2 regions of the Phyllobacterium sp. 22229 genome follow, and region 2 is predicted to be linked to the other one. Evidence: predicted binding sites of a transcription regulator. Region 2 holds the regulator's gene; the other holds the start of a gene.
The links. The regulator HrcA, encoded in region 2, represses chaperone genes, less so after heat shock. The targets are predictions, from matches to a motif close to GTTAGCACTCNCNNNNNGNGAGTGCTAAC.
Positions count from the first base shown of each region.

Region 1: a site for HrcA is predicted at 7,992-8,020, ahead of groES (co-chaperone GroES). Genes of this name have one in related genera too.

Region 1 covers NZ_JBQEPA010000032.1:6,110-16,216, forward strand. Annotated here, with positions in the region: gene ileS (isoleucine--tRNA ligase) at 1-439, opposite strand, end outside; gene ACTJJ7_RS26130 (MipA/OmpV family protein) at 722-1,570, opposite strand; gene ACTJJ7_RS26135 (bifunctional riboflavin kinase/FAD synthetase) at 1,674-2,654, opposite strand; gene ACTJJ7_RS26140 (TIGR01459 family HAD-type hydrolase) at 2,667-3,515, opposite strand; gene ACTJJ7_RS26145 (winged helix-turn-helix transcriptional regulator) at 3,618-3,950, opposite strand; gene ACTJJ7_RS26150 (glutathione S-transferase family protein) at 4,084-4,788, shown strand; gene ACTJJ7_RS26155 (cation diffusion facilitator family transporter) at 4,917-5,912, shown strand; gene ACTJJ7_RS26160 (ArsR/SmtB family transcription factor) at 5,918-6,214, shown strand; gene ACTJJ7_RS26165 (zinc-binding alcohol dehydrogenase family protein) at 6,351-7,364, opposite strand; gene ACTJJ7_RS26170 (winged helix-turn-helix transcriptional regulator) at 7,464-7,838, shown strand; gene groES (co-chaperone GroES) at 8,080-8,376, shown strand; gene groL (chaperonin GroEL) at 8,442-10,088, shown strand.
Region 2 covers NZ_JBQEPA010000006.1:201,150-211,256, reverse strand. Annotated here, with positions in the region: gene ACTJJ7_RS09740 (DUF2975 domain-containing protein) at 1-272, shown strand, start outside; gene ACTJJ7_RS09735 (helix-turn-helix domain-containing protein) at 283-495, shown strand; gene ACTJJ7_RS09730 (YraN family protein) at 492-857, opposite strand; gene rsmI (16S rRNA (cytidine(1402)-2'-O)-methyltransferase) at 854-1,753, opposite strand; gene hemW (radical SAM family heme chaperone HemW) at 1,763-2,935, opposite strand; gene rdgB (RdgB/HAM1 family non-canonical purine NTP pyrophosphatase) at 2,935-3,579, opposite strand; gene ACTJJ7_RS09710 (VOC family protein) at 3,576-3,983, opposite strand; gene rph (ribonuclease PH) at 3,996-4,712, opposite strand; gene hrcA (heat-inducible transcriptional repressor HrcA) at 4,849-5,919, shown strand; gene grpE (nucleotide exchange factor GrpE) at 6,046-6,759, shown strand; gene ACTJJ7_RS09690 (trimeric intracellular cation channel family protein) at 6,879-7,532, shown strand; gene ACTJJ7_RS09685 (adenosine kinase) at 7,524-8,516, opposite strand; gene ACTJJ7_RS09680 (sulfate transporter family protein) at 8,683-9,399, shown strand; gene nth (endonuclease III) at 9,396-10,107, opposite strand, start outside.

The DNA.
Region 1 (10,107 bases), on a different contig from region 2:
ACTGGATCTTGATCCAGTTGGCGGCGAATTCACGGCATTCCTTACGGAATTCGTTGATCGGCACGTCGTCCTTGTCCTTGCCCTTGGCGCGGTACTGTTCCTCGATCTTCCACTCGATCGGCAGGCCGTGGCAATCCCAGCCGGGAACATAATTGGAATCGAAACCGCGCATCTGGAACGAGCGGGTGATGACATCCTTGAGGATCTTGTTCAGCGCATGGCCGATATGGATATTGCCATTGGCATAGGGAGGACCGTCATGCAGAACATAGAGCGGGCGTCCCTTGCCGTCTTCGCGCAATTTCCTGTAGAGATTCATTTCGCCCCAGCGCTTGACGAATTCCGGTTCCTTGGCGGGCAGGCCCGCGCGCATCGGAAAATCGGTCTGCGGCAGATAAAGTGTCTTCGAATAGTCGAGTGGGTTGGCGGTGTCGGTCATTTTTCCAGCTTGTGAACAGGCCCGCGCGTCGTCGCAGCAGGCAAAGATGTAAAGAAAAGCAAAAAAGAGCGCGATGGCGCATCCGGAAAACCCGGACCTTCCGCACCCGCAAGCCTAGGCTTCAGGCAAACCGGAAGGCCGGGCCAGTAATTCGTGGTGTCTGAAGCGGTATGGACTGTGCAAGGGTCCAGGAAACAGTTTTCATGAGCGCGCTTTTAGCAATCACTGCTTCCAGAATAAAGGGGCTGACGCAATAAACTTCGCATCAGCCCGATATATCGATCAAAGCGCGAAGTCGAAGCGGTAGGTTGCCTGCAGGCCGAAGGTCGCCTGATTGGCCGATCCGCGCTCCTTGACGATGCTGGAATCGGCGGCTGGCCCCATCAGGCGGCTATATTCCGCATAGGCGCTTGTTTCGATCTTGTCGGTCGTCTTCCAGGTGATCTGGCCGCCAAGGCCGAGCGATTTCAGACCGCCGCCATCGGGACGGTAGGTCGACAGGCCCGATGCCGCCGCTTCCGTCGGGTTCACCCCGTAATACTGCTTGAAATAGTCCCGAGATGCCACGGTGGCGCGCGGGCCGGCCGAAACGCGCACGGTGGGGGTCAGATCCGTAAAGGCATCGACGGCAAAGTCGGCAACGACGCCGTCATGCGAACCGATGCCGCGCCGGACCTCGACGCGGCCGCGAATATTGTCCGTCGGGTAGAATTCGGCAAAGCCGCCGAGTTCAACGCCCCAGTCGACATCATGCACGCCCTTGAGATTAGCGTCGCCGCTGTCCCGGCCGGTGATCAGCTTGCCAGTGATACCGGTGCGGAACACGCCCGTATCGATCAGGCCGATCGATGCGTTGTCATTCAGGGAACTGAACCGGGTGGCGGATCCGGCACGGCCAAGCGAGATGACCGGCGCGGCGCGCAGAAGATAGTCCTTGGCACCTTCATAACGCGGGGCGATGAAGCCTTTTGCACCGAGTTTCAGATACCAGTCGCCCGACCACCAGTTCTGACGGGGAGCGGCAGCCGTCTGGTTCTGCTGACCTTCATAGTAATAGTCATCGGCAGAGCCCGGGACGGCACCGGCAAGAATAAGGGCGCCCGAAAGAGCAGCGACGAGACGAACATGCATGAAATCACTCCAAATTTCGCCTGGGAGGGCGGCAGATTTGAGAATGACGCTAGCGAAGGATAGATAAAATTGGATTTATTCTTATGGTAAACGATTTACCGTTTCATCGAAAATTAATCGTATCATCGAGAGGAGACAGCGGTTTCACACCCTGCAGCAGCCCGCGCGCCTCCTCCTCGTCACGCCGGATCTGCTGCATCATCGGTTCGAGCCCGTCGAACTTTTCTTCGCCGCGCAGATAGGCGAAGAACGAAACCGCGCAGACTTCCCCATAGAGATTGCCGGTGAAATCGAAAACATAGGTTTCGAGCAGCGGCGCACCGTCGGTATCCACCGTGGGTCGGCGGCCAAAGCTGGCCACGCCGTCATAGAGTGTGCCGTCGGCGCGGCGGAAGCGCACGGCATAGATGCCTTCCTGCAGATGCGTCTCGGGCGGCAGCACCATATTGGCCGTGGGAAATCCGATTGTCCGGCCGAGCTGCTTGCCTTGGATCACTTCGGCCCGAATCCGGTGGCGGTAACCCAGAAGTCCCGACGCTTCGACAATATCGCCCGCGCCCAGAAGTTCGCGAATGCGGCTGGATGAAATGGCCTGCCCGCCCTCGTCGCGGAATGCATCGACAAGCGTGACCTGGAAGCCGCGCTTTTCCCCGGCATCCATCAGAAAGGCCGGACCGCCCTGGCGGCCCTTGCCGAAATGGAAGTCAAATCCCGCGACAATGCGGCTTGCCCCAAGACCGGCAACGAGAATCTCGTCCACGAACACATCGGCCGTAAGCTGCGAGAAATCCCGGGTGAAATGGCATTCCACCACCGCGTCGAAACCGAGTGCTTCCAGGATCGAGGCTTTTTCCGCCGCGGGCGTCAGCCTGTCGACCGGCTGATCCGGCACGAAGACGCTGCGCGGATGCGGCTCGAAGGTCAGCACCAGCGACGGCTTTCCGGCGGCACTGGCGGCATCAAGCGCCCGCCCCAGAACAGCCTGATGGCCGCGGTGCACGCCATCAAAATTACCAATCGCCACCACGGCGCCCTTCAGATGCTGCGGCAGATGCGAAGGGTCGGTCAGGCGTAGAATCGGCATGGTGCATGTACCTCAGGCGAGAGCCGGCATGGTGGCAACGGGGTTGCTGCCATGCTTCTTGAGAAAGGCGAGCAGCTCTTCCAGATCGAATATGCCGCCCCTTACATAATCGCCGGCGTGAATGCCGCCGGAAATGTAGAGCACGTCGATTCCGAAGAGATCGGCACCCTTCACATCCGTCAGCATGCCGTCGCCAATGGCAAGCACGCGTGCGAGGTCGACTGGCCCGCCGCGCACGGCCTCCGCCGCGGCAATGGCGGCTTCGTAAATGGGGCGATGCGGCTTTCCGGCAATGAGCGTGCGCCCGCCCATCTGGCCATAATCACGCGCCAGGGCACCCGCGCACCAGATCAGCCGGTCGCCGCGCTCGACAACAATGTCGGGATTGGCGCAGATGAAAGGCAGGTTGCGCGAGCGAAAGCGCGTGAGCATGTCGGCATAGTCTTCGGGGCCCTCCGAATCGTCGTCAAAGAAGCCGGTGCAGACCACGACATCCGCCTCACGCTCTTCGGTCAGCTCGACATCAAGCCCTTCATATAACGTTTCATCACGCTCTGGGCCGAGATGAAACACGCGGCGCGGCGCGTTACGGATCAGGTCACGCGTGACATCGCCCGACGTGACGATGCGGTCATAGGCGGCGTCCGGCACGCCGAGCATCCTGATCTGCTGGGCAACACCGGCGAAGGGACGCGGCGCATTGGTGATAAGGATCACCGTCTGCCCGGCTTCCCGCGCGCGCTGCAAGGCGCTTGATGCGGCAGCGAAGGAATCAACACCATTGTGCAGAACGCCCCAGACATCACACAGAAGAACATCATAACGGTCTCTGAGCGCATCGAGACGCTGCAAATGTACCATGTCGGTCATGCCGATCCTTTCAGATTGCCGGAGCGTATAAGATGGCATCGCTTAGCCGATAGCGGCAATCGTGTCACCTGTGATTGTATCGGGAACGATGGTTCAAGCAGCCTTGACGTAGCCGCGGCTGGCCAGGCGGTCGCCACATTCGCCAAGCACCTCGACCAGGGTCTTGAGGCGCCGCCCCTCCTCCGTCAGGCTGTATTCGACACGCACCGGAACCTGCGGAATGATCGTGCGGGTCACGTAGCCCGCCTCTTCGAGGGCGCGCAGGTCAAGGGTAAGCATGCGCTGCGAAATTTTGGGCATGTCGCGGCGCAGTTCGCTGAAACGCTTTGTTCCTTCCAGCAGATAATAGATGAGCAAGATGCGCCAGCGCCCGCCCAGCACCAGCATGGCATTTTCAACGGGGCATTCGGAAACCAGATCCTTCATCACGCCTATTCCAGCTGAATGTTGGTATAAAATTTGTACCAACATGACATTTTTGTGCCTTCTTTACAATAGTGACCGGCATCGCCATCTTGGATTTCACCGCGGTATGACATTCAAAAAAGAGGAAATGAAAATGGAACCCGTATTGTTTTATGGCGTGCCGCATGGCTGCTCGTTCGGATCAATCGTCGCGCTGGAATGGCTCGGCCAACCCTATCGCCTTGCCCGTATCGACATGCTGGCCAAGTCGAAGAGCACCCTCTATGGCCGCGTCAACAGCATGCACCAGACACCGGCGCTGCTTCTGGAAGACGGCAGGAGCCTGAGCGAAAGCTTTGCCATTCTTCAGAACATCGCCGCACGTGATCTTGGGAGGCAACTGGGATTTGCCCAGGGCACCGGAGCCCACGACAGGCTCAACCAGATGCTGGCCTATCTGCACACCAGCTTTCACTCGGCCTTTTCGCCGGCCTGGACCGCCTACAAGCTGAAAGAGGGCGATCCGGCGATCAAAATGCTGCGCGACCTCGCACGGGAGAAAGCCGCCTCCGGCTATGGCTATCTGCAATCCCATCTGCAGGGGCGGGATTGGCTTGCCGGTGACAACAGGACGATTGCCGACGCCTACATGACCGGCATCGCCCGCTGGGGCGAGGATCTGGGTCTCTTCGACCTGAAAACAGAGTATCCCAGCCTTCACACCTATCTGCAGAAGCTGGAAGCCGACAAGGCCGTGATTTTTGCCCATGCCATCGAGGACGAAACCCCGGCGGTCACCAGCGGCCAGTTTCTCGGCCATATCACATTGGATGAGGCTGGAGCGCGGCTGGCCGCCTGATCGCGCCTGACGATGATCTGCCGGGGCCCTCCCGGCGGATCGGACCGCCTGCCGCTTGGTTCCATTGACATACAACATATGAACATGTATTTATATGTCATATCCAATCAACGGGACGAGCCGGAACAATGTCGCAGTCGCACGCAGGGCACGACCATGGCCCCAAGTTAACCAATGACAATCAGCGCAAGGTGCTGATCGCCTTCATCATCACGTTCTCCTATATGATCATTGAGGTGATCGGCGGCGTTATGTCCGGCTCGCTGGCGCTGATTGCGGATGCGGGCCATATGCTGACCGATGCCTGCGCCCTGGCCCTCGCCTATGCGGCCTTTCGCTTCGGCCAGCGCGCCGCCGACCAGAACCGCACCTATGGCTATCTGCGTTTCGAGGTCATCGCCGGCCTCATCAATGCCATCGCCCTTTTCGCCATTGTTGTCTGGATCGCGATCGAAGCGATCGACCGCTTTCGCGCGCCCGCGGAAATTCTGGCGGGTCCCATGTTCCTCGTGGCCGTCGTCGGGCTGCTCATCAACATGCTGGTGTTCTGGATCCTGACCCGCGGCGACAAGGAACATGTGAACATCAAGGGCGCTGTCCTGCACGTCATGGGCGACCTTCTCGGCTCCGTCGGCGCCATCAGTGCCGCCATCATCATCTATTTTACCGGCTGGACGCCCATCGACCCCATTCTCTCCATCCTGGTTTCCGTGCTGATCCTGCGCAGCGCCTGGGGCCTTTTGCGCAACTCGCTGCACATCCTGCTGGAAGGCGCGCCCGAAAATGCCAGGCCGGAAGAAATCCAGACATATCTCATGGGCGCGGTTGCAGGGCTTGCTGCCGTCAGGCACGTGCATGTCTGGCTGATCACATCAGGCAAGGCGCTTGCCACGTTGCACGTCCAGCCAAAGGACGGTACTGATCCGCGCCATCTTGTAAAGACCGTCGAGGCGGAGCTTGCCAAACGCTTCGATATCCAGCACGCCACCATCGCCATTGATTGGCCTGATATGCCGCATGACGAAGGCGAAATCGGGCAACAGCCCGCATCCGCCTCGGCAGATCACGAGACCGACGGCAATCACACCGGTCATGATCACAGCCAGGCGGGGCACAAGCATTGACGGCCATGACGATGCCGACGGAATCCGATACTGCTCGCCTCGCGGAAACGTTCAGGCTCCTCGGCGACCCGACCCGCCTGCGCATCCTGTTCTATTGCCTTGATGCGCCGCGATCCGTCGGCGATATCGCGGAAAGCCTTCATCTGTCGCAATCGCTGGTCAGCCATCATTTGCGCCTGTTGCGCAGCGCCCGCCTCGTGCGCGGCGACCGGCGTGCCCGGCAAATCTTCTACGCGCTTTCCGACGCCCATGTCAGCGGCATGCTGATGGATATGGCCCACCATGTGCGTGAGGACGGTTGAAGCTCTGGTCCGGCCTTGCCGGTCTCCTCCTCATCTGCGGCGGCACCTATCTTGCCGTGGCCATCATCGGCTGGCCACGGTTTGCGCGATAACGCGATAGCGGGCAGCGCATGGACACGCCGCCCGCGGCCACCATTTAAAAGCCTGTCAGGACAATCTTGCCGCGGGCACGGCCGCTTTCAATGAGCGCATGGGCCTTTTTCAGATTGGCGGCTGAAATCGTGCCGAGATCGTCGGCAAGGGTGGTACGTAACGTGCCGGCATCCACCAGCTCCGCCACCTTGTTGAGCAGCTTGTGCTGCTCCTCGATATCGGCTGTCTCGTAACGCGAGCGGGTGAACATCACTTCCCAGTGAATGGAGACACTCTTCCATTTGAACGGCATGATATCGTAGTTTTTCGGATCATCGATCAGACCGAACCGGCCCTGCGGCGCAATCAGGGCTGCAATCTCCATGCGGTGCGTATCGGAGTTGGTTGTCGAGAATACGAAAGCGGGCGCACCGAGGCCAAGCGCCTCCACCTGCGCGGCGAGCGGTTTTGAATGATCGATGACGTGGTGCGCGCCAAGCTCCTCCACCCATCGGCGTGTTTCCGGGCGCGAGGCCGTGGCGATGACCGTGAGGTTGGTTAGTTTGCGCGCAAGCTGCACGGCAATCGAACCGACCCCGCCCGCACCGCCGACAATCAGGATGGCATTGGCCGCCCCAGCAACCGGCGTGTCGATATGGAGCCGGTCGAACAGCGTTTCCCAGGCGGTGATCGATGTCAGCGGCAGGGCTGCGGCGGCGCTGAAATCGAGGGATTTCGGTTTCCACCCGGCGATGCGCTCGTCGACCAGATGATACTCGGCATTGGTTCCCGGGCGATCCACCGCTCCCGCGTAGAAGACTTCATCCCCGACCTTGAAGTGCCGGACATCCGGCCCCGTGGCAACAACGATGCCGGCCGCGTCCCAGCCCAGAACTCTTGGCTGGCCCGCTTCCGGCTTTGCACCCGCGCGGATTTTCGTATCGACGGGATTGACCGATATGGCCTTCACCGCAACCAGAAGGTCGCGTCCCTGCGCTTCGGGCTTGGGCAGATCGATATCGACGAGTGAGGTTTCCGCAGTGATCGGCTGCGGTTCATAATAGGCGACGGCGCGCATGGCATTCTCCTGATAAGTTGACGCTGTTCAAATGCGCGCTATGTTTGATTGGTGCAAGAATGCACATAAATTGCATATAGTGTCATAAAGGATACCGTGATGCCGCGCATCCGCCATACGAATTTTGATTGCGCACCGGGTTGCCCCGTGGAAGGAACGCTCAATCTCATCGGCGGCAAATGGAAGGGCATGATCCTTTTCCACCTGATGTCCGGCACCCTGCGCTTCAACGAAATCCGCCGGCACCTGAACAGCGTCACCCAGCGCATGCTGACCAACCAGCTGCGTGAGCTGGAGGCCGATGGCTTCATTACCCGCAAGGTCTATGCACAGGTTCCGCCGAAGGTGGAATACTCCCTGACGGAGCACGGCCGCAGCCTCGAGCCGATCATATCGGCCCTCAAACTCTGGGGAGACACCCACCTGCGTTCCGAAGCGGCAAAGGCTGCAGCGGTGCGGCCGCAGGCCGCATAGCCGCGGACGCGTCATCATTGGTTCACAATTGCATGGGATGATTTTGCAAAGGGTTGAAGACGCCCAGTTGCGCATCGCCTTTCCGTCATTCGCCGAAAATTCGGCAAACCTCTCCCTTGACTCTTCCATGGCTGCCCACTATCTCCGAGCCCAGTTAGCACTCGCTGATGGTGAGTGCTAATAACATGGGCGGTCACCCGTCCGTTTCACCGTTTTGACACCAACATCAAGGGTTCTAACCATGGCCAAGACCAAGTTCCGCCCGCTTCACGATCGCGTCGTCGTACGCCGGATCGAATCCGAAGCAAAGACTGCAGGCGGCATCATCATTCCGGATACTGCCAAGGAAAAGCCACAGGAAGGCGAAATCGTCTCCGTCGGTACCGGCGCTCGCGACGAAGCTGGCAAGCTCATCCCGCTCGATGTCAAGGCAGGCGATCATGTCCTGTTCGGCAAGTGGTCGGGCACGGAAGTCAAGATCGGCGGCGAAGATCTGCTGATCATGAAAGAATCCGACATTCTGGGCATCCTCGGCTAATCCGCCGGTTTTCCCTTTAACCAACGAATTTCGATCAAACCGGGTTCAATCCCAGGAGAGATAAAATGGCTGCCAAAGAAGTAAAATTCGGCCGCGACGCGCGCGAGCGCATGCTGCGCGGTGTCAATATCCTTGCTGACGCTGTCAAGGTAACGCTCGGCCCGAAAGGCCGTAACGTTGTTATCGACAAGTCCTTCGGCGCTCCGCGCATTACCAAGGACGGCGTAACCGTTGCCAAGGAAATCGAACTGGAAGACAAGTTCGAAAACATGGGCGCACAGATGGTGCGTGAAGTCGCTTCGAAGACGAACGACATTGCCGGTGACGGCACCACGACTGCGACTGTTCTGGCCCAGGCAATCGTTCAGGAAGGCGGCAAGGCTGTTGCTGCCGGCATGAACCCGATGGACCTGAAGCGCGGCATCGATCTTGCTGTTGCAGAAGTCGTCAAGCAGCTCGGCAAGAGCGCCAAGAAGATCAAGACTTCGGAAGAAGTTGCGCAGGTTGGCACGATCTCTGCCAATGGCGAAACCGAAATCGGTGAAATGATTGCCAAGGCAATGCAGAAGGTCGGCAACGAGGGTGTTATCACCGTCGAAGAAGCCAAGACCGCTGACACCGAACTCGAAGTCGTCGAAGGCATGCAGTTCGACCGCGGCTACCTCAGCCCATACTTCGTCACCAACCCTGAAAAGATGGTTGCTGACCTCGAAGACGCCTACATCCTTCTGCACGAGAAGAAGCTCTCGAACCTCCAGGCTCTCCTGCCGGTTCTCGAAGCTGTCGTCCAGACTTCCAAGCCGCTCGTCATCATCTCCGAAGACGTCGAAGGCGAAGCTCTTGCAACGCTCGTCGTCAACAAGCTGCGCGGCGGCCTGAAGATTGCTGCCGTCAAGGCTCCTGGCTTCGGCGATCGCCGCAAGGCCATGCTGGAAGACATCGCAATCCTCACCGGTGGTCAGGTTATTTCCGAAGATCTCGGCATCAAGCTCGAAAGCGTTACGCTCGACATGCTCGGCCGCGCCAAGAAGGTGTCGATCACCAAGGAAAACACCACGATCGTTGACGGTCATGGCAAGAAGGGCGAAATCAACGCCCGCGTCGGCCAGATCAAGCAGCAGATCGACGAAACCACATCCGACTACGACCGTGAGAAGCTGCAGGAACGTCTTGCCAAGCTCGCTGGCGGTGTTGCCGTTATCCGCGTTGGCGGTGCAACGGAAGTTGAAGTGAAGGAAAAGAAGGACCGCGTCGACGACGCCCTCAACGCAACACGCGCTGCTGTTGAAGAAGGCATCGTTCCCGGCGGTGGTGTTGCCCTGCTCCGCGCTTCGGCAAACCTGACACTCAAGGGTGCAAACTCCGACCAGGATGCTGGCATCAACATCGTTCGTCGCGCTCTGCAGGCTCCGGCTCGCCAGATCGCAACAAACGCAGGTGACGAAGCTTCCATCGTTGTCGGCAAGATCCTTGAGAGCAAGAAGGAAACCTACGGCTACAATGCGGCCAATGGTGAATATGGCGATCTGATCGTCATGGGCATCGTCGACCCGGTCAAGGTTGTTCGTACGGCTCTGCAGGACGCAGCATCGGTTGCCGGTCTTCTCGTTACGACTGAAGCCATGATCGCCGAAGCTCCGAAGAAGGACAACGGCGGCGCTCCCCAGATGCCAGGCGGCGGAATGGGCGGCATGGGCGGCATGGACTTCTAATCAGTCCACGCCAATCGCA
Region 2 (10,107 bases):
TTGCCAGACAACAGTTCTTCACGGCCGAAACCGTTGGCAGCTTGCGTGCGTTTGCAATGGCGGTCTTCGTATCGACGCTCCTTCAGCCCTTCGCCTATTCCGCCCTCTCGCTCATCCTGACCTGGACCAACCCGGCCGGGCAGCGTGCTTTGGCCATAGGCATCAGCTCGGACATGCTGCTTGGGCTGCTGTTTGCCGGAACCATCACCGTCATTGCCTGGGTGATGCGCGAAGCCATCGCGATAGCCGATGAAAATGCCCAGTTCGTCTGAGGATCAGCCCATGCCCATCAAAGTCAGGCTCAATGTCATGCTGGCCGAGCGCAATGTGAAATCCAAGGATCTGGCGGAACATGTCGGAATAACGGAAGCCAATCTGTCCCTGCTCAAACAGGGCAAGGTGAAAGGCATCCGCTTCGAAACCCTGGAGCGCATCTGCGACTATCTCGACTGCCAGCCCGGCGATCTCATGCGCTACGACAAGGAGGAGAGCTAGGCGGTGAAAATGGCCGGCACGTGCACCGGCCAGCGCCACGGCACAATCGCCACGAGATCATAGCGCAATGACAGGTTTGCATAATCGGGCTGACGCACGAGCCAGAGATCGGCAGCCGCCTCAATGCGCTGCATGGCGGTCCAGGTCACCGCCTCCATCGCCTGTTCGAGTGTCGGACGGGCCTTCACCTCCACAATGAGGACAAGGTCGCCGCGCCGGGCAATGAGGTCGATCTCCCCCTGTTTGGTGCGGTGGCGCCGCGCGACAATGCGAAAGCCTTTCAGCATCAGGGCAAGCGCGGCGAAATACTCAGCGGAGTGGCCGCGCCGGTAAGCCCTGTGTCGCTTGCCCGCGCCCGTCATTTCATTGCGAGCAACCGCTGATAGAGTTCGCCCTTCGGACGGCCCGTCATGCGTGATGCTTCACCTGCGGCCTTGGAGGGCGGCATTTCCAGTGCCAGTGCGCGCAGCAGCGCATCGATATCATCGTCGGTGCGGGCAATGTTCTGATCGCCCTCGGGCGGTCCCACGACAAGAACCACCTCGCCGCGGATCCGGTCTTCGCCATCGAACTGCGCCGCCAGTTCCACCAGCGGCAGGGTAACCACCGTCTCGTAGGTTTTGGTCAGTTCGCGGCACAGCGATGCCTGCCGCTTCGGGCCGAACACCTCGACCATATCCGCCAGCGTCGCCGCGGCACGATTGGGCGATTCAAAGAAGACCAGCGCAGCATCCAGCGTCTTCAGGGATTCAAGTTTCGACCGGCGCTGCCCCTGTTTCGACGACAGAAACCCGGCGAAGTAAAAGCTGTCGGTAAACAGCCCCGAGGCCGTCAGCGCCGCCAGCACCGAGGATGCGCCGGGAATAGGCACCACGCGGATACCGGCAGCCTTGGCTTCCGGTACGAGACGCCCGCCAGGGTCGGAGACCAGCGGCGTCCCCGCATCCGATACCAGCGCCACGCTTTTCCCCGAAAGCAGGGCTTCGATCAGCTTTGGCCCGGCTTCCCCGGCATTGTGTTCATGATAGGCATAGGGACGCCGGGAAATCCCGTATCTGTCGAGAAGAACACGGCTGACGCGTGTATCCTCGCAGGCGATCACATCGGCGGCTGCGAGGGTTTCGATGCCGCGCAGCGTCATATCGCCGAGATTGCCGATGGGTGTGGCGACGATGTAAAGCGCCGGCTCGAGCGGCCGGGCGCGAAACGCCGTGTTGCCGATCTGATAGTCCCGTTCCCTGGTTTCCCCGTCAGACACGCCGCACCCTCACGCTGCCAGATCGGCAATGACCGCATTCAGAACGATAGCGCCTTCGGGCGTCGTGCGGATGCGGCTGTTGCCGATATATTCGATCAGACCCTGTTCAGCCAAGGAAATCACGCGCTTTTCCTTGACGCCGTGGCCGGTCAGCCGCTCGTAGCGGGCAAGATCGATGCCTTCGACAAGCCGTAGGCCCATCAGCAGGAATTCATCGCCTTCCTGTTCGCCGGTGAGCAGTTCCTCTTCAACGACGCCATGACCATTGCTCTCGACCCTGCTGACCCAGGTTTCGGGGTGACGCTCGGTGATCGTCACCGCACGCTTGCCGTTTTCGATGAAACGGCCATGCGCGCCGGGACCAACGCCGACATACTCGCCATACCGCCAGTAGACCAGATTGTGCTGGGATTCGGCTCCGGGTGCCGCGTGATTGGAAATCTCATAGGCCGGCAGGCCGCGCCCGGCCGTCACATCCTGCGTTTCCGCATAGAGCGCTGCCGCATGATCGCCGTCGGGCGTGATCAGTTTGCCGGCTTTCCACAACTGGTAGAAGGGCGTGCCTTCTTCAATCGTCAATTGATAAAGCGACAGATGATCGGCCGCATAGGAGATGGCCCGGTTCAGTTCCTCGCGCCATGCCTCGATCGTCTGGTCGGGCCGGGCATAGATCAGATCGAAGGACAGGCGCGGAAAAATATCGCGTGCCAGCCCGATTGCCACCAGGGCTTCCTCGACATTGTGCATGCGCCCGAGCCGCCGCAGGTCCGCATCGTTCAATGCCTGCACACCCAGCGAGACGCGATTGACGCCTGCCGCCCGGTAGCCGCGAAAACGGTTGGCCTCGACACTGGTCGGATTGGCTTCCAGCGTGATCTCGATATTGTCGGGCACAGTCCAGTTCTTCGCGATCTCATTGAGCACGGACCCGACAGTTTCCGGCTCCATCAGGGATGGCGTGCCGCCACCGAGAAAAATGCTGGAAATCGTGCGCGGACCGGTGCGCGCGCGCATGGTCGCCATTTCGCGGGCGAAGGCCGCGGTAAACCGAAGCTGGTCCACCGGCTGGTGACGGACATGCGAATTAAAATCACAATAGGGGCACTTGGCCATGCAGAAGGGCCAGTGGACGTAAATGCCAAAGCCCCCTTCGCTCTCCTGACCGCGCAGCAATGGGGTCATCAGGCCCCCAGACAATCACGGGCAAAATGCTGGAAAGCCCGTGCCCGATGCGACAAAGCATCGGCTTCGCCCGGCTTCCAGCCATGTTTCTGCTCGGCGGTCATTTCCCCGAAGGTCGCATCATAGCCCTGCGGCTTGAACACCGGATCAAAACCGAAACCGGCGGTGCCGCGCGGCGGCCAGACAATCTCGCCCTCTACTTCGCCGCGATAATAATTGGCTTCACCGTCAGGCCATGCGAGGCAGATCACCGAAACGAAACGCCCGCCGCGATCCCTGGCATCGGTGATTCCCCGGTCCCGCAGCGCGGTTTCCACCTTTTGCATCCCATGGGCGAAATCTCGCTTGCCATCCGGCAGTTCCGCCCAGTTGGCGGTATAAACGCCGGGGTCGCCGTCCAGCGCATCGACACAGAGGCCGGAATCATCTGATAGCGCGACAAGGCCGGTCGCCTTGGCCGCCGCGAAAGCCTTGATATAGGCGTTCTCTTCAAATGTGGTGCCGGTTTCATCCGGTTCCGGCAGGCCGAGATCGCCCGCCGACACCACTTCGAAACCGAAGGGGCCAAGCAGATCGATCATTTCCTGGATCTTGCCCTTGTTGTGGCTGGCAACGAGCAGTTTGCCTTTTTCAAGTGTTCTCATGTCAGGTTCCATAAAGCCGGTTCGGCAAATTCAATCGAGTTTCCGGACGGATCGCGGAAATATAGGGAGCGGGCACCATTGGGCCAGTCAAATTCAGTTTCGATGGCGATACCATTGGCCTCAAGATGGGACTTCCAGCCGGAAATTTCATCCCGCGTTGCACGGAAACAGACGTGACCAGGCCCCTTGGCACCATGCGCCGGGATGGGAAGACCGCCTTTGGGCCTTTCCGCCAGCTTTTCCGCATTAAACAGGATCAGGACGCCGGCTCCGCAGCGGAAAAAGACCGATTCATCGCCCGCCCGCAGGATAACGTCCAGTCCGAGTATATCGGTATAGAACCGTGCAGCCACGTCGATATCGGTCACATACAGAGCTGTTTCCAGAATACCCGATGGCTGCATGGTGTTTTCCGCTTACGAGACCGCCATTTTCTGCAGGGAAACCAGCCGGGTAATGCCGTTGCGGGCAAGCCCCATCAAGGCCAGCAGCTCGTCCTGCGAGAATGGCTCGCCTTCCGCCGTTCCCTGCACTTCGACGATACCACCTTTGCCGGTCATGACGAAATTGGCATCGGTCTGCGCCGTTGAATCCTCGGCATAGTCGAGGTCGATCACCGGTGTACCATTGGAGATGCCGCAGGAGATCGCCGCGACATGATCCTTCAATACCTTCTCGACCTTGAGCATCTGGCGTGTTTCCATCCAGCGCAGGCATTCGTGCAAGGCAACCCAGCCGCCGGTGATGGCTGCCGTACGGGTGCCGCCATCCGCCTGAATGACATCGCAATCCACGGTGATCTGCACTTCGCCCAGCGCCTGCAGGTCCACGACAGCACGCAGCGAACGGGCGATGAGACGCTGGATTTCCAGTGTGCGGCCGCCCTGCTTGCCGGATGACGCCTCGCGGCGCATGCGATCGCCGGTCGAACGCGGCAGCATGCCGTACTCCGCCGTTACCCAGCCCTTGCCGGTGTTGCGCATCCAGCCCGGTACCTTTTCCTCCAGGCTGGCGGTGCACAGAACGTGGGTATCGCCAAACTTGACCAGGCACGAGCCTTCAGCATGTTTGGAAACGCCGCGCTCGAAGGAAATGGCGCGCATTTCGTCTGGAGCTCGTTTGGAAGGACGCATGGATTGACCTCTTGAAAATATGGTTGTCCGGCCTTTTAGAGCAACGGAGGCTTAAATGGAACCATGAAGCAAAAGCTTTGATGATTGCGCCGACAATGCCTATATTCCCTGACAGAGAACAAGGGCGTCACACAGAATGAACAAGGCAGTTACTCCCGAACCATTGCAGTCCCTCGATCAGCGGTCGCGGGATATTTTCCGGCGCATCGTCGAGAGCTATCTCGGCGACGGCGAACCCGTCGGATCGCGCAACCTGTCGCGTATCCTGCCCGTCGCGCTTTCTCCGGCGACAATCCGCAATGTCATGAGCGATCTCGAGCATCTCGGCCTTGTCTACGCGCCGCACGTCTCGGCGGGACGGCTGCCGACCCAATTGGGCCTGCGGTTCTTTGTCGATGCCTTCATGGAAGTGGGCGACCTTTCCTCCGACGAGCGCAATTCCATCGAGGCGCAGGTACGGGCGGGCGGCGACGCCCAGTCGAGCGAGAACATGCTGACGCAAGCCAGCCAGATCCTGTCGGGCATGTCGCGCGGTGCCGGACTTGTGCTTGCGACCAAAGCGGAAGGCGCGCTCAAGCACATCGAGTTTGTGCGGCTGGAACCCACCAAGGCGCTGGCGGTGCTGGTGACCCAGAGCGGCGATATTGAAAACCGGGTCGTCGATCTGCCGCCCGGCGTGACGCCATCGCAGCTGATCGAAGCATCGAATTTTCTCAACGCGCATATTCAGGGCCGCACCATCACCGAAGCGCGCGCCGAAATTGCCCGGCTCAAAGATGAAACCCAGCAGGCACTCGATACCCTGTCGCAACACCTGGTCGAACAGGGACTGGCCGTCTGGGGCGGCACGGGTGGCGGCCAGCCGCCACGGCTCATCGTGCGCGGGCGCGGGAACCTCCTGGATTCCATCAACGCCGAAGCGGATCTCGACCGGCTGCGCCATCTGTTCGATGATCTCGAAACCAAGGAAGGCACCATACAACTGCTCGATCTGGCGGAAGCAGGATCGGGCGTGCGCATTTTCATCGGCTCCGAGAACAAGCTGTTTTCGCTCTCCGGCTCATCTCTGGTGATCGCGCCCTATCGCGACTCGGAACAGCGGGTGATCGGTGCCCTTGGCGTTATCGGCCCAACCCGGTTGAACTATGCGCGCATTGTTCCGATGGTGGACTACACCGCGCAACTGGTCTCAAGACTGCTGCGCTAATGCCGGGGATGTTGAACCGGGGCATTCCGGCGTGCGAACTTCCGCCGCGCCGGGCATTTGCACTTGATTTTCATGGCCTAAACCTCGATATCCAGCGCACATTCGATTTATGAACGGACAGGATAGATGACTGAAGAAAAGAAACATCATGACGCACCCGATCTCGATCAGCGCGATCTGAAGAATCCGCGCGACCGTGATGCGCTGAAGCGTGCCGCCGATGATTTTCTGAAATCGCGCAAGGCCGAAGAATATGCCATGGCGCAGGAAGAGGAAGAACAGGCGCAGGCGGCCAGCAGCGTTGAATTGGATGCGTTGCGCGGCGAAAACGGCGATCTGCGCGATCAGCTGCTGCGTCTGGCCGCCGACATGGAAAACCTGCGCAAGCGCACCGCCCGTGATGTTCACGATGCGCGGTCCTATTCGGTTGCCAATTTCGCCCGCGACATGCTTTCCGTCTCCGACAATCTGAAGCGCGCGCTCGAAGCCATTCCGGCCGATGCCCTCGCCAATGGCGATGCGGGTTTCAAGGCATTGGCCGAAGGCGTGGAAATGACCGAGCGCTCGATGATGTCAGCGCTGGAACGCCACGGCGTCAAGAAGATCGAGCCGCAGGGCCAGCGTTTCGACCCGAATTTCCATCAGGCCATGTACGAAATCCCCAACGCCGACGTGCCGCACAACACTGTGCTGCAGGTGGCGCAGGCCGGTTTCGTCATCGGTGACCGCATGCTGCGCCCGGCGCTCGTCGGCGTCTCCAAGGGCGGTCCGAAGCAGGCAGCCGGCGAAGGCCAGGCAGAGCCGGGCCCGATCAACCCGCAGGCGGAAAAAGACGCATAATCACAGCGTTCTCTCAACGGCAAAGGCCAGATTCCGGTAACGGCGTCTGGCCTTTTTCATTTAGCTGTTTACGCTCCGTATCGGTCATGTTCTACCTTTTATATGGAGGGGAACAGCCGATGACATCGATCCAGATATTCAACTATGCGGGCGTTTTCGTTTTCGCCGCGACGGGCGGGCTCGCTGCCTCGCGCCGCCAGCTCGATATCATCGCTTTCGTGTTCCTGGCTGCGGTAACGGGCATCGGCGGCGGCACCCTGCGCGACCTCATCCTCGGCGTCCCCGTCTTCTGGGTCCGGGAGCCCGGCTATATCCTCGTTTGTGCCGCGGCGGCAATCATCGTCTATTTCTCCGCCAATCTCCTGGAATCACGCTACCGGCTTCTGCTGTGGCTCGATGCGCTGGGGCTTTCGGCCTACAGCGTCATGGGCGCGGCGAAGGCACTGGCGCTCGGCTTCAGCCCGACAATCGCCGTGGTCACAGGCATTTTGACGGCCACGTTCGGCGGCGTGCTGCGTGATATCGTTTCCGGGGAACCGTCAGTGCTGATGCGGCGCGAAATCTACGTCACTGCGGCGCTTGCCGGTTCCGCCGCCTATACGCTGCTGCTGGGGCTTTCGGCAGGGCCGGAAATGTCGGCCCTGCTCGCCGCCCTGACCGCCTTTGCGGTGCGCGGCGGCGCGCTTTACTTCGGCTGGACCCTGCCGAACTACCACAAGGTGGGCCGCACGCCTGAAGAGCTCAAGCGTGACGGCATCGTCCGGTCAGAGTAAGCCGGCCTGCTGGGCTGCCACTTTCAGGTTCTGCGCCGGACGCGGGCCAATCTGCTGGATCACGAGACCGGCGGTGAGCGACCCCAACCGCGCGCAATCGGTCAATGAGCGGCCATTGGTGTAGCCGAACAGGAAGCCCGAGGCATAGAGATCACCCGCACCCGTCGTATCGACAAGCTCGGCGATCTCGATCGCCGGAACGGCAACGGTTTCGTCCTTCGAGACAACCACTGAGCCCTTTTCCGAGCGGGTGATGGCCGCAAGCTTGCAATCCTTGCGGATGGCATCGAGCCCCTTCTCGAAATCGTCGGTCTGGTACAGCGACTTCAGTTCCGCCTCGTTGGCAAAGACGATATCAACCGTGCCGGAACGCATCAGGTCGAGGAATTCCTCGCGATAGCGATCCACGCAGAACGGATCCGACAGCGTCATCGATACTTCGCGCTTGTGCTCATGCGCAATTTTCGCTGACAGGCGGATGGCTTCCTTGGCCCGGGGCGGATCCCAGAGATAACCTTCAAAATAGGTGACCTTGGCTTCCGATACCTTGGAGCTTTCCACGTCTTCCGGTCCAAGCTCGACACAGGCACCGAGATAGGTGTTCATGGAGCGTTCGCCGTCGGGCGTGACGAAAATCATCGAGCGGGCCGTGGGCGGCGGCGCTTTCAGCACACGCGTATCGAAGGCAACGCCCTGCGCGCGGATATCGTGGGTAAAGATATGGCCGAGCGGATCGTCGGCGACCTTGCCGAAATAGGCGGCGCGGCCGCCAAGACTGGCAACGCCGGCTGCGGTGTTGCCAGCACTTCCGCCAGAAGCTTCGATGGCCGGTCCCATGCGTTCATACAAAAATTCCGCACGATCGGCATCGATCAGATTCATCGCATTCTTGATGATACCGTTCTTGACGATGAAATCATCATCCGTGCGGGCGATGATATCGACAATGGCATTGCCGATGCAAAGCACGTCATAACTCGACATGAAAACTCCAGGATTGATTCAATTGCAGTTCTTGGCCTCTGGTTCGCCAAGTCCTAGCTGGAACAGCGGGCCTTGACTACCCCTAATGCGCGCGGGCGCCTTGTCTCTACAGGACGCGCGCCTTATGTCCCAAACATTGGAAAGACCGGAAAGGAAGAACGGTACCATGATTTTTGACAGCGCCCAGGCCGCAGCAAGTCACCTGTTCCGGCCTGAATTCCGTTCTGTCCTGTGGAAGTCACTCGGAATGACCGTGCTTCTGCTGATCGGCGCCTGGTTCGGGCTACGGGAACTCTTTGCCTTGCTGGCATTGCCCTTTTTCGATCAATGGATACCGGACCTGCCATCCTGGGCCGGGTGGCTCGGCTTTGTCGCCGGTATATTCGCCAGTATCGCCCTGGCGCTCGGTCTGGCACTGCTGATTGCGCCGGTCTCGGCCATCGTTGCCGGATTGTTTCTCGACGATGTGGCTGAAGTTGTGGAAAAGTCGGATTACCCGCTCGATCCGAAGGGCCGCCCGCTGCCGGTACTGCGCTCCTTCGTGCTTTCGCTGAAATTCCTCGGCATCGTTATTCTCGGCAATATCATCGCGCTGCTGATGCTTCTCATTCCCGGCGTCAACATCATCGCGTTCTTCGTGGTCAACGGCTACCTGCTTGGCCGGGAATTCTTCGAGTTTGCCGCCATGCGCTTCCGCCCGGAAATGGAAGCCAAGGCGCTGCGGTCCAAACATGCAATGACGGTTTTCCTGGCCGGTCTCGTCATTGCGGCCTTCATGGCCATCCCGATCCTCAACCTTTTAACCCCGCTGTTTGCCGCCGCCATGATGGTGCATCTGCACAAGGCGGTTGCGCAGTCGGAACCGCCTGCAGCGTTGCGTTAAAACACCTGCGGAGGCAACGGCACCAGCGGCGCGGGCAGTTCCGCTGTTTTTTCCGCCGACTTGCAGATATCCGCGATGACGCAGGCCGTGCATTCGGGCTTACGGGCCTTGCAGACATAGCGGCCATGCAGGATCAGCCAGTGATGGGCATGGTAGAGATATTCCGCCGGAATGATCTTCATCAATTTGGCTTCCACCTGATCCGGTGTCTTGCCCGGCGCAAGACCCAGCCGGTTGCCAATGCGGAATATATGCGTGTCGACGGCCATCGTCGCCTGCCCGAACGCCATGCTGAGCACCACATTGGCCGTCTTGCGGCCGACACCGGGGAGCTTGACCAGCTCGTCGCGGTTGTCCGGCACCTCGCTGCCATAGTCGCGGATCAGGGCTTCCGACAGGGCAATGACGTTCTTCGCCTTGTTGCGCCAGAGGCCGATGGTGCGGATGTACTCGCCGACCTTTTCCACGCCGAGATCGCGCATCTTTTCCGGCGTATCGGCCACCTTGAAGAGTGCGCGGGTGGCCTTGTTGACGCCGACATCCGTCGCCTGGGCCGAAAGCGCAACCGCAACCAAAAGGGTAAAGGCATTGACGTGCTCAAGCTCACCCTTGGGCTCCGGCCGCTGGATGGAGAACCGGCGAAAAATCTCGTGGATTTCATCGGCGGTGTAACGCGTACCCGCGACAAGGCGCGGCCGCTTCACCGGC